Regions from separate parts of the Rossellomorea sp. FS2 genome, predicted to be linked through region 2. Evidence: riboswitches for the same ligand, from Rfam matches in the RefSeq annotation. Region 2 holds a riboswitch; the other holds the start of a gene.
The links. Region 2 has a riboswitch for cobalamin ahead of metE (5-methyltetrahydropteroyltriglutamate--homocysteine S-methyltransferase). Riboswitches for the same ligand answer to the same signal wherever they lie in the genome.

Region 1: another riboswitch for cobalamin. It lies ahead of ACNA6I_RS17775 (LPXTG cell wall anchor domain-containing protein); the one in region 2 lies ahead of metE (5-methyltetrahydropteroyltriglutamate--homocysteine S-methyltransferase).

Annotation. Positions count from the first base shown of each region.
Region 1 is NZ_JBLRVS010000005.1:273,784-278,986, reverse strand. It holds gene ACNA6I_RS17775 (LPXTG cell wall anchor domain-containing protein) at 1-1,443, opposite strand, end outside; cobalamin riboswitch at 1,604-1,798, opposite strand; gene ACNA6I_RS17770 (GNAT family N-acetyltransferase) at 1,930-2,400, opposite strand; gene ACNA6I_RS17765 (CD3324 family protein) at 2,535-2,801, opposite strand; gene ACNA6I_RS17760 (aminopeptidase) at 3,026-4,273, opposite strand; gene ACNA6I_RS17755 (nucleoside-triphosphatase) at 4,369-4,899, opposite strand; gene ACNA6I_RS17750 (hypothetical protein) at 5,126-5,203, shown strand, end outside.
Region 2 is NZ_JBLRVS010000004.1:83,665-88,867, reverse strand. It holds gene ACNA6I_RS11060 (PTS sugar transporter subunit IIC) at 1-163, shown strand, start outside; gene ACNA6I_RS11055 (hypothetical protein) at 232-522, shown strand; gene ACNA6I_RS11050 (6-phospho-beta-glucosidase) at 542-1,873, shown strand; SAM riboswitch class I at 2,018-2,126, shown strand; cobalamin riboswitch at 2,188-2,373, shown strand; gene metE (5-methyltetrahydropteroyltriglutamate--homocysteine S-methyltransferase) at 2,512-4,782, shown strand; gene ACNA6I_RS11040 (glycoside hydrolase family 10 protein) at 4,852-5,203, opposite strand, start outside.

The sequences.
Region 1 (5,203 bases), on a different contig from region 2:
GATGGTAACCGAATCGTCCGGGATCTCGATGATGATATCTCCCCCTGCCTTCAGGTTGCTGATACTATCCATCTCGATCGTGTTTTTTCCATCTTTCCATTCAGGCTTTAAGGTAATCTGGTCTAGCAGCTTTGGCGGATCTTCATCTTTGGCTTCTTTTTTGTACTGGATTGTCACTTTCTTTGACACCACTTTTTCATTCTGATCTTGTGCACTGACAATGAGAACATTCTTCCCCTCTTTTAACGAAAGGACGAACTCGCCCGATTTGTTGCCTTCAAGAGCTTGATCATTCAACTTCGCTTCGACTACCAAGGCGCTTCCTTCTCCATCCTTTGCCTCAGCCGTGACCGTCATTTCTGGCGTTGTGACAATCTGGCCATCTTCTACCCCTTTTATCGTGAGGGTCGGATCAGGCATGGCCGTCGGTGGTTCCGGCTCCAATGGTTTAGGGAATGAATAAAGCTTCCCCTCCCCCTTTAAGAATTTCTGATACGCGACGAGGGCCTGCAGGGCTTGCTCGGTCGCCATCCCGTTGGAATTGCCTGGACTGACATGCATAAATCCGCCATCCTCCGACTTGAAGCTCAGAAGGTGGGTGACGAGATTATTGGATCCTTTCGTGAATGCCTTTGACGTCGGATCAATCCCGTTCGACGTCAGGGCAATGATCACCTGGGAAGTGGCTTCACTTGAAGTCCCCCCGACAAATGGATCGTCGAATCCTCCGCTTGATTGCTGTTCTGCAGATAGAAATGAGAGCGCACCATCTACCGCTTTCTTCACATTCCCCTGGGATGTATAGGGTGCCAAGGCAATCAAGGCCATGGCCGTGATATCATAGCTCGGGCCCGACATGTATGCACTGAGGGACCAGCTTCCATCCTCATTCTGCTGCTTCAAAAGCTCATCAATCAGCTTTTGACGTGTCCACTTGGCATCTGATGGCACCTCGAACTGTTGGCTGTCCAACGCGATCAAGGCGAAGATCGGTCCGTTATTCCCTTGAAGGGTCATCGTGTCATTCCCTGGTGACACATCATGACTGTTGTAGATCTTTTCAATCAAGTCCGTCCCGTTGACAGACAATGGATCCAAACCGATGGCCGCCGCCGCAATCACGTGGCGTTCAATATCCGTAATCTTAGCGTATCTCGATGGGTTGATGACCTGGCTATCCACCGATTGACTGAAATGATTCTGATAATAGGCATCCGGCACTGGATATCCCGCTGCCGCAAGTCCTATGGCTTCCCACTCACTACTTACTCCGCTGTCCAGAATGTGATTCGCAGCACCTTCAATGGTTTTATTGATCTCAGCCAGCGAAACATCCGTACTTGTCGCTGCCTCTGCGTGTCCAGACGGAATCCCCGCGACCGGCACACCCAAAAACAACACAACGCTCAATACACTTGCCAACATTGCTTGAAGTATTCTCACTCACATATCCTCCCGTGTCCCTTATCCCCTGTACTAGATAAATAATATGTATATAAAAAAGCCCTGCTCTTCCCGAAAGAAGAACAAGGCTTTGAAATCCACGTGCACATACTAACCCCATGCATACTGATCCACCTCGCTTCACCTTTTACCGGAAGGCTCCACCACTACACATACAGGCAGGTCTCCTGACTCATGATTCATCGCTCCCTTCCGCCTTCCCGGACTCTAACATCCAGTGGCATTTCCGAAAGATCGCTCATCACTTACAGTGGCCGGACCGCTCAGGATTCACACCTGATTCCCTTTTAATCAGCCCCAAACCTGAGGCTGAACCAATATGCACCTATGAAGTTATACTCCTCTCCATCTTAATGGAAACCTTAGCTCAATTCAATATACTGTTAATTGGAGGAATATCAGGAAATGGGGAAGGATGTTGATGGGTGGCGGGGTTTGTCGGGGTTTGTACCATTGAAAATTATTTTACCAATCTTTTTCCATGATAATGAACCTATACTCCTGCCCTCTAATATTGTTCTGAAATTCACCTTTTTGTACAAACCCCGCACGTTCATACACGCTGATAGCACGGACATTGAAGTCCACCACAGCCAACTCCAAATGGTCATAACCGAGTTTCCTTCTTCCCTCTTCAATGATGGAATGGAAAAACAGCTTCCCCTCACCCTTCCCTGTCAATGCCGGCTTCATCTGTATCCCAACTCCCATGATATCCTCCGTTTCATCTCCGACCTGGAAGAACTCACAGTTTCCTGCCAATCTCCCCTCCCGGTCAATGACCGAATAAAATCCTTCCCGATTCCCGCTCTCAAGAAATCCGTTCACCTTCTCCTCTTGAATCGGATTATCATAGAACGAATAGTTGCCTTCATACCTCCACGTGATGAACTCTTGGATGTCTTGGTCTGTCCTTTTTCTTAACGTATAGCTCATGCGTATCACCCTTTCTTATACCTACAGTGTAAAGGCAAGCAAACGCTCATTCTACCTCGTAAACGACTACATAATATATTCGAGGAAAAATAAAAAGCGCCCTCCGGGAAAAACCATCAGACGCATCATAAAGACTATTCTCGTTTATAAACAATCCGTTCAATGCTCTTCACGGAAAGATGGTAGGCAGCTGCAAGTTGCTCCTTCCTCCACCCACTCTTGAACCTCTCACGGATTTCCTTATTTCGCTCATCCAGAGTCTTCCTGGCTCCGCTCTGCTCTCCCCAGGATCGCTCACTGCCGCTTTTTCTCGGGATGTATACATACTCCCCATCCACATAGCCCTGAATGATGGTAATCAATTCATCCGGTAAAACATCTTTTGCCCGCTTATGGCTCATTTTCGCCCCTGCTTCCTTATTAGAATTGGAATAAGAAAGGCAAAGACTGCTCATTAATCATTTCCATCTCCCTGCAGCCTTTGCTGCTAACGGGAGAATACTTTCAGGTTGGGGTATTTGCCCATGTTTGGCCTCCTCGCGTATTTTTTCTATATACTACCATATCTCTTGGTGAATTTCCCTACCACATACACTTTAAAGGCAATTGGTATACTATTTAAGTTTTAGACGATCAAAAACTTAAATTCCCCGTCCTCCATGAGCAGGACTTCCATTTCTCCTTCTTTCATGCCCACTACGTTCATATCTTCTGTACCAAAGGTCACATTGACTGACAAAAGGGATGTATTCAGACCCGCTTCTTGAAATTCTTTCTCAGATTTGTCATGGCCATCTCGGAAAGTGGAGGGAGATGCATCCCCGATTCCGATATGACAGGCCGTATTTTCATCAAACAGGGTCTTGTAAAAGAGCGTATTAGCCTGAGCAAGAGGTGCTTTAGTCGAAACCAACGCAATTTCCCCTAGATAATGTGAGCCTTCATCCGTTTCGATGAGATGTTGCAACGCTTCTTGTCCATTCGCGGCATAATAGTCGGTAATTCGGCCTTCTGTAAAAATCAGATGAAAGTCTTCTATGATATTCCCACCATAGATAAGAGGTTTAGTCCCTACCAGTTTGCCATTCACCCTATTTTTGTGTGGAGCAGTAAATATTTCTTCTGTAGGGATGTTCGGAAAGAAAGGGATCCCTTGTTCATCTGTGACAGCCCCACCGATAAAAACATGATTTTTGGCTAGACCCACTACTAAATCAGTTCCACGTTTATTTGTAAAATGCAGCGCTTCAAATCGGCTCTCGTTCAGGAATTTTTTTCGAGACTCGAAGGCTCTGTGGTGTTCTCTCCAATCATCAATGGGACTCTCCCCGTCTGCCCTAGCTCCACTTACAATCAATTCCCATAATGATTGTAAAGCTTCTTCTTTACTCAGGTTGGGGAATACTTTGGCTGCCCAAGCAACGTACGGGACAGCTATAAGACACCACCGGACCTTGTGGGATCTGACTTTGCTGTAATAATCCTTCAATTTTGTACGTGACGCTTTTTGGAAACGATGAATCCTTTCAGCAGAAACGTCTTCAAAGACATTTTCAGAAATAATATGAATGTAAGCAGCCCCTTCATCATCCCATTCTTTAAAACGGGCAGCCTGCCAATCGGGAATGTGATCGATGAAACGATCTGCTGCATGTATGTAAAACTCTTTGGTAGACTGTTCATCCTTCCAATCAATCACTACATTCGAGGCACCTGCCTCGTAGGCTGCCGTTTGGATCAGACGAGCAAACCCAGCATGTTGGATATCACTATAAATAATCAATAACTGATCCATTTGGAGATTCACACCGGCTCTTACAGCAAGTTCTGCGTACTTTTTCAATTGTGGGTCGCTTATAATCCCTTTAACCATTTACGATCTCCCCTATACTGTTCTGCATCGTTTTGCTAAAGACTCCTGACCTGCATGGCACCGATCTTGGCGTGCGTCAGCTCTTCGTAATCATTTCAATCTATAACGTTCAACACTTCTCTTACTAACCATCCTGCGATCTTGTCCCGATTGAGTTCATCTACCGTTATGATGTTTGCTTCTTTAAGATTGTTCATGTTATTCATTTCAGGATGGGGGTTTAAAGGAATCGTCCCAAGTACTACCTTGTTTGCTGAGAATATGTCTTGAACGATTTTCTTAAATGAATGAGAGAACATCTGCATATACCCGATCTCATCAATCACGATGATGTCCTTGGTACGAAGGGCCCCTTGTAAAATATCTTTGGCAAACAGATCAAACTCCTTTACGTTAACACCATACCTTCCAACCCTGGTTGCGCTGCGACTTTCTACGTTGGCAATGTCTACACTTTCTCCATCCATCGATACACACCGGAAACCTATCCGATCATCGAAGTTGGTCACTTCTTCTGTATAGAAGCCTCCACAACGATCGACGCCGATTTCATGAATGATTTGTTTGATCAACGTTGATTTGCCTATTCTCGGCTTTCCTGAGAGTAAAAAAAATGTTGAATTCATATGTCCTCCTTCACCCAATATGGATGGATTGATTATTTCTGTGTAATAAACCCCCATCACCGCTTTTACATATTATTACATACAAAAGAGCTCACCAATACCCTAGTAGCTCATTTTCAATATTTCTAATACGACTCAGGTATATTGAGGACTTGTTTCGGCAAGTCCTTTTTTGTATGTTTCAAGCCCTCATTCTTGGTGCATATTAGCAAGAGGGGGTGATAGAGTGAAGGATGAAAAGAACAAATCAGAAAACCGGTCTGCAGTGGATAAGGCAAGACAAGACCAACACGACCGGAACAAT
Region 2 (5,203 bases):
GCCCGCACCGATTGGCGCATTCTTGGCAACCGGTGGAGACTGGAGGGCAGTGGTGATGGTCTTCATCAATATCGCAATCTCGTTCGCCATCTACTTCCCGTTCTTCAAGATGTATGATAAGAAAATGGTCAAAGTGGAAGAAAACGAGCAACAAGCAGCATAAGCGAAAGCGAGAAGCGGGAATCTCATGATCCCGCTTCTTCACTATGTATCACAAGGAGCGTGAACAAAATGATTGAAACTGTTATACCAAGAAGAATAGGATTCAAAAGCGTACTGGTTCTGATACTTACTGTATCCATAGGTCTCTTACTCTTATCAAAGCCTTTCATGAGTGCCGGAATGCCCAAGGAGTGGAGTATCTTCCTTGCGACTGGCATTTCCACGTCATTGGGCCTGAGTCTTGTCCTTCTGAAAATCGAAGGGCCGGTGACGAATTCGTCAATCAGGAAGAAAAGGTTATTGGTTGGAATCATTGTCAGCATCGCCATCAGTTTTGTCATGGCATTCGTTGTGAAGTAATACAGGAGGAGGAGCATTCATGAAAGAAGGCTTAAAAATCGTGACCATCGGCGGTGGCTCAAGCTACACGCCGGAGTTTGTGGAAGGGTTGATCAATCGTTATGATGAGCTGCCTGTCCGGGAGCTGTGGCTTGTGGATATCCCTGCTGGAAAAGAAAAGCTCGAGATTGTCGGGAGCCTTGCGCGGAGGATGGTGTCTAAGGCCGGTGTTCCCATGACCATTCACCTGGCTTTGGACCGGGAGGAAGCACTGGAGAATGCTGATTTTGTTACAACCCAGATGCGGGTCGGTCAGCTGAAGGCAAGGATTCAGGATGAAAGGCTGCCGATCAAGTACGGGATGATCGGACAGGAAACGAACGGGGCAGGTGGACTATTCAAAGGCCTCCGGACCATTCCGGTTCTTCTTGAGATTGCGGAGGATATGCAGCGTCTTTGCCCTGATGCATGGCTGATCAATTTCACCAACCCGGCTGGAATGGTGACGGAGGCGTTGCTCCGATACAGCAAGCATTCGAAAGTCGTGGGCGTATGCAACCTGCCGATCAATACGAAGATGACCATTGCCAGGCTTCTTGGCGTAGAAGTCGCTTCAGTCGATATCCGGTTTGCCGGCTTGAATCATATGGTGTACGGACTGGATGTGACGGTCGATGGGGGGTCCGTCCTTGGGAAGGTACTGGAACTGATGGGTGATGAGGATAAGCAGCTCAGCATGAAAAATATCGCCCCACTGCCATGGGATCCTGATTTCCTGAAAGCTCTCGGAGTCATACCTTGTCCGTATCACCGGTATTTTTACAAAACCAGTGAGATCCTCGAGAAACAGCTGGAGGAATTTAAAACGGGGACAACCCGTGCCGAGGTCGTCCAGCGATTGGAAGATGAATTGTTCGAGCTGTATAAGAACGAAGACCTTGATGTGAAGCCCCCGCAGCTTCAGGAGCGTGGAGGAGCCTACTACAGCGATGCCGCCTGCAATGTGATTTCTTCGATCTTCAATGATAAAGGGGACGTACAGACCCTGAACGTCAGAAATGACGGCAGTATCACGGGCATCCCTGATGAGTCCGCCGTGGAAGTGAACTGTGTCGTGACCAAAGAAGGGCCTAAACCGATCCATATAGGTGAACTGCCTGTAGCCGTCAGCGGACTTGTTCAACAGATCAAATCCTTTGAGCGGATCGCGGCAGAAGCAGCCGTGTCAGGCTCCTACGAAAAAGCCCTCCTCGCCATGACGATCAATCCGCTGGTCACCAGTGATTCGAGAGCAAAACCATTGTTGGATGAACTTCTGGAAGTCCACCGCGAATTTCTTCCTGCGTTCCATGCACAGTCGAACATCCTCTGAATGGCACATGTGGCACTTTTTTTTTGGTACCAAGGGTACCGTCAACGACAGTAGGACCTTCGAACGAATGTTAGAAATATTTTGACAAAGTAAAAGCTGGCATGCTAGTATTACCCTATTCAACGGACAAATAAATGATCGATACTCTTATGAAGAGCGGTGGAGGGACTGGCCCTGTGAAACCCGGCAACCATTCAACACTTGTTGAAAAGGTGCTAATTCCTGCAAAGCATCATGCTTTGGAAAATAAGAGAGGACATCCCTTTAAAGGGCCTCTCTATCGTGGAGAGGCTTTTTTCGTTGAGTTGAGAACTGAATAGGAAGATGCGACAGGTGCCGTGTGGAAGCATGGCTGAAAAGGGAAACCGGTGAAAGTCCGGTACGGTCCCGCCACTGTATGGGGAAGCAACTTATCACATCCACTGTTTCTGGAGGGAATGGGAAGGGATAAGGCGTGATGAACCTGAGTCAGGAGACCTGCCTGTTGTGTGCACTTGAGCTCTACGGGTCATAGAGGGGAGTGAGGAACGCGTGTTGGAATCATAGGATTGTCAACGTTTATTCATTGCGCGCAAAATCTCTCTTTCTCTGAAAGGGAGATTTTTTTATTGGAGAGAAAATGAGAAGGAGTGAGCAATATGGTGAAAAGTTCAAATCTCGGTTACCCGAGAATCGGTGAAAAACGAGAGTGGAAGAAAGCGCTGGAACAATTTTGGGAAGGAAAGCTAAAGGAAGAAGAATTTGTGGCGAAGACAGATGAGATCCGCCTTCGTCATCTTAAAAAGCAGTCGGATGCAGGGATTGACCTGATTCCTGTCGGGGACTTCAGCCTGTATGATCATGTATTGGATACAGCCGCCATGTTCGGGGTGGTCCCGAAGCGGTTCGGTCATGGGGGAGGGAAAGTCCCGTTGAAGACGTATTACGGTATGGCAAGGGGGACGGGCGACGCAGTGGCATCCACGATGACGAAGTGGTTCAACACCAATTACCATTACATCGTTCCCGAACTGGACGGGGCAACGCCTTCTTTGGCCGATAATCCCCCGCTTCGCTACTTCAAGGAAGCGAAGGAACAGCTTGGCATCATAGGGAAGCCCGTGCTCCTCGGCCCGGTAACGTTCGTAAAGCTGTCCAAAGGGTATGATCCCGAGGCGTTCGCAAGCACTGTCGATGGGTTCGTCCCGTTGTATGCGTCCATTCTCAAGGAGCTTGAAGAGGCTGGCGCCGGATGGGTTCAGATTGACGAACCCGTGTTATGTACCGATCTGACCGCTGAGGAGTGGACGGTCCTTGAGCAGGTCTATGACACGCTGATCAAGGCAGCGCCTCGAATCAAGGTCATCCTTCAAACCTACTTTGATCGCGTCAGTCGCTATGAGAGGGTGATCAGGCTTCCGGTGCATGGGATCGGATTGGATTTCGTACACGATGGTGGAGGGAATCGTCAGGCCCTGAACACCCATGGGTTCCCTGAAGACAAGGTCCTTGCCGCGGGGATCATTGATGGGAGGAATATATGGAAAGCAAATCTGAATCGGACCCTCGACTCGCTTGAGGAGTTGGAGAGCGCTGTTTCAAGAGACCGTCTGATCATCCAGCCATCATCGAGCCTGCTCCATGTGCCCGTCACAGTCAAAGGAGAGGAAGGACTCGGGGACCGCCTTACGCGCACACTTTCTTTTGCAGATGAAAAGCTGCAGGAAATTGTCACGGTTACAGAGGCAATCAAGGAAGGGCGTCCCTCTATCTCCAATGAGGAAGAAAGCTCTGACGGTCTCGAAAATATCAAACAATCCCGGACTCTCAGAGAGAGTGAGCAACTGGACGGAAATGAATTCCTTCATCGTGCCCCATTCTCTGAGAGGCGGGTCGTTCAGGAGGCAGAGCTCGGTCTTCCCCTCTTTCCAACCACTACGATTGGAAGCTTTCCGCAGACCAAAGAGGTGCGGAAAGAACGCCTGAAATGGAGGAGGGGGGAAGTGAGCGATCAGGACTACCGGACGTTCATCCAGGATGAGATCGGAAAGTGGATCGACATCCAGGAAAGAATCGGCCTGGACGTACTCGTTCACGGTGAATTCGAACGGACGGATATGGTGGAGTACTTCGGGGAGAAGCTTGGTGGATTTGCTTTTACCAAACAAGGCTGGGTTCAGTCCTATGGTTCACGCTGTGTGAAGCCTCCGATCATTCATGGGGAAGTAAGATTCCAAGAACCGATGACAGTGGATGAAACGGTCTTTGCGCAATCGTTGACTGAAAAACCTGTGAAGGGAATGTTGACTGGTCCAATCACGATTGTAAATTGGTCATTTGTCCGGACCGACATTCCGCGTTATGATGTCGCCAATCAAATTGCCCTGGCTTTGAGAAAGGAAGTCGAGGCCCTCGAGGCAAACGGAATCCGCATGATCCAAGTCGATGAACCGGCCCTCAGGGAGGGGATGCCGCTGCAGAAAGAAAAGAGGGCAGGCTACCTCGAGGCCGCCGTCCATGCTTTCAAACTTGCAACGTCATCTGTGAAAGACAGTACGCAAATCCACACCCATATGTGCTATTCGGAGTTTGGGGAAATCATCGAGAGCATCAAATCGCTTGATGCGGACGTCATATCCATCGAAACGTCAAGAAGCCATGGTAATCTCATTCATTCCTTTGAGGAAAACACCTATGCCCAAGGGATCGGTCTCGGCGTTTACGATATACACAGCCCTAGGGTTCCAACGCTCGAGGAGATGACTCAGAACATCGAACGGGCCATTCGTGTACTCGATCCGCAACTGTTCTGGATCAATCCGGACTGTGGTCTGAAAACACGCGGAACCGACGAAACCATCGAAGCCCTTGTCGTAATGGTGGAAGCAGCGAAGAAGATGAGGGAAACTGTTCTGGCAGCTCAACAGTGAACGGACACAAAAAGTGCGGACAGCACCCGTCTAGGGACGGTGCTGTCCGCACTTTGCTGTGCATATGAATCAATATTTCACACGCACGGTTTTGGCGTCTCGACTTTCAAGACCGGTATCGGATATAGATGTAACTCCATAGGTGTAGATTCCCTTATCAGGAGGAACGTCTGTATAGGAATCTTCATCTGCGTAGACGACATCAATGATATTGGCAGGGTCATTATAATCGCCTTCACGAGGACCGTCAAACCGGTAGATGACAAACTTTCTTGCAGTGTGTTTCTTATCTTCAATCTCAAGTTTGACACTGCCATGTTTGGATTTCCCTTTTACTTTGGTCGGTTTTTTCGGCAGTTCCCTGTTATTCCAAGGAGTAGGCGGCGTCAATGCTGTATCTATATAGATTTCGTCCTTCAGG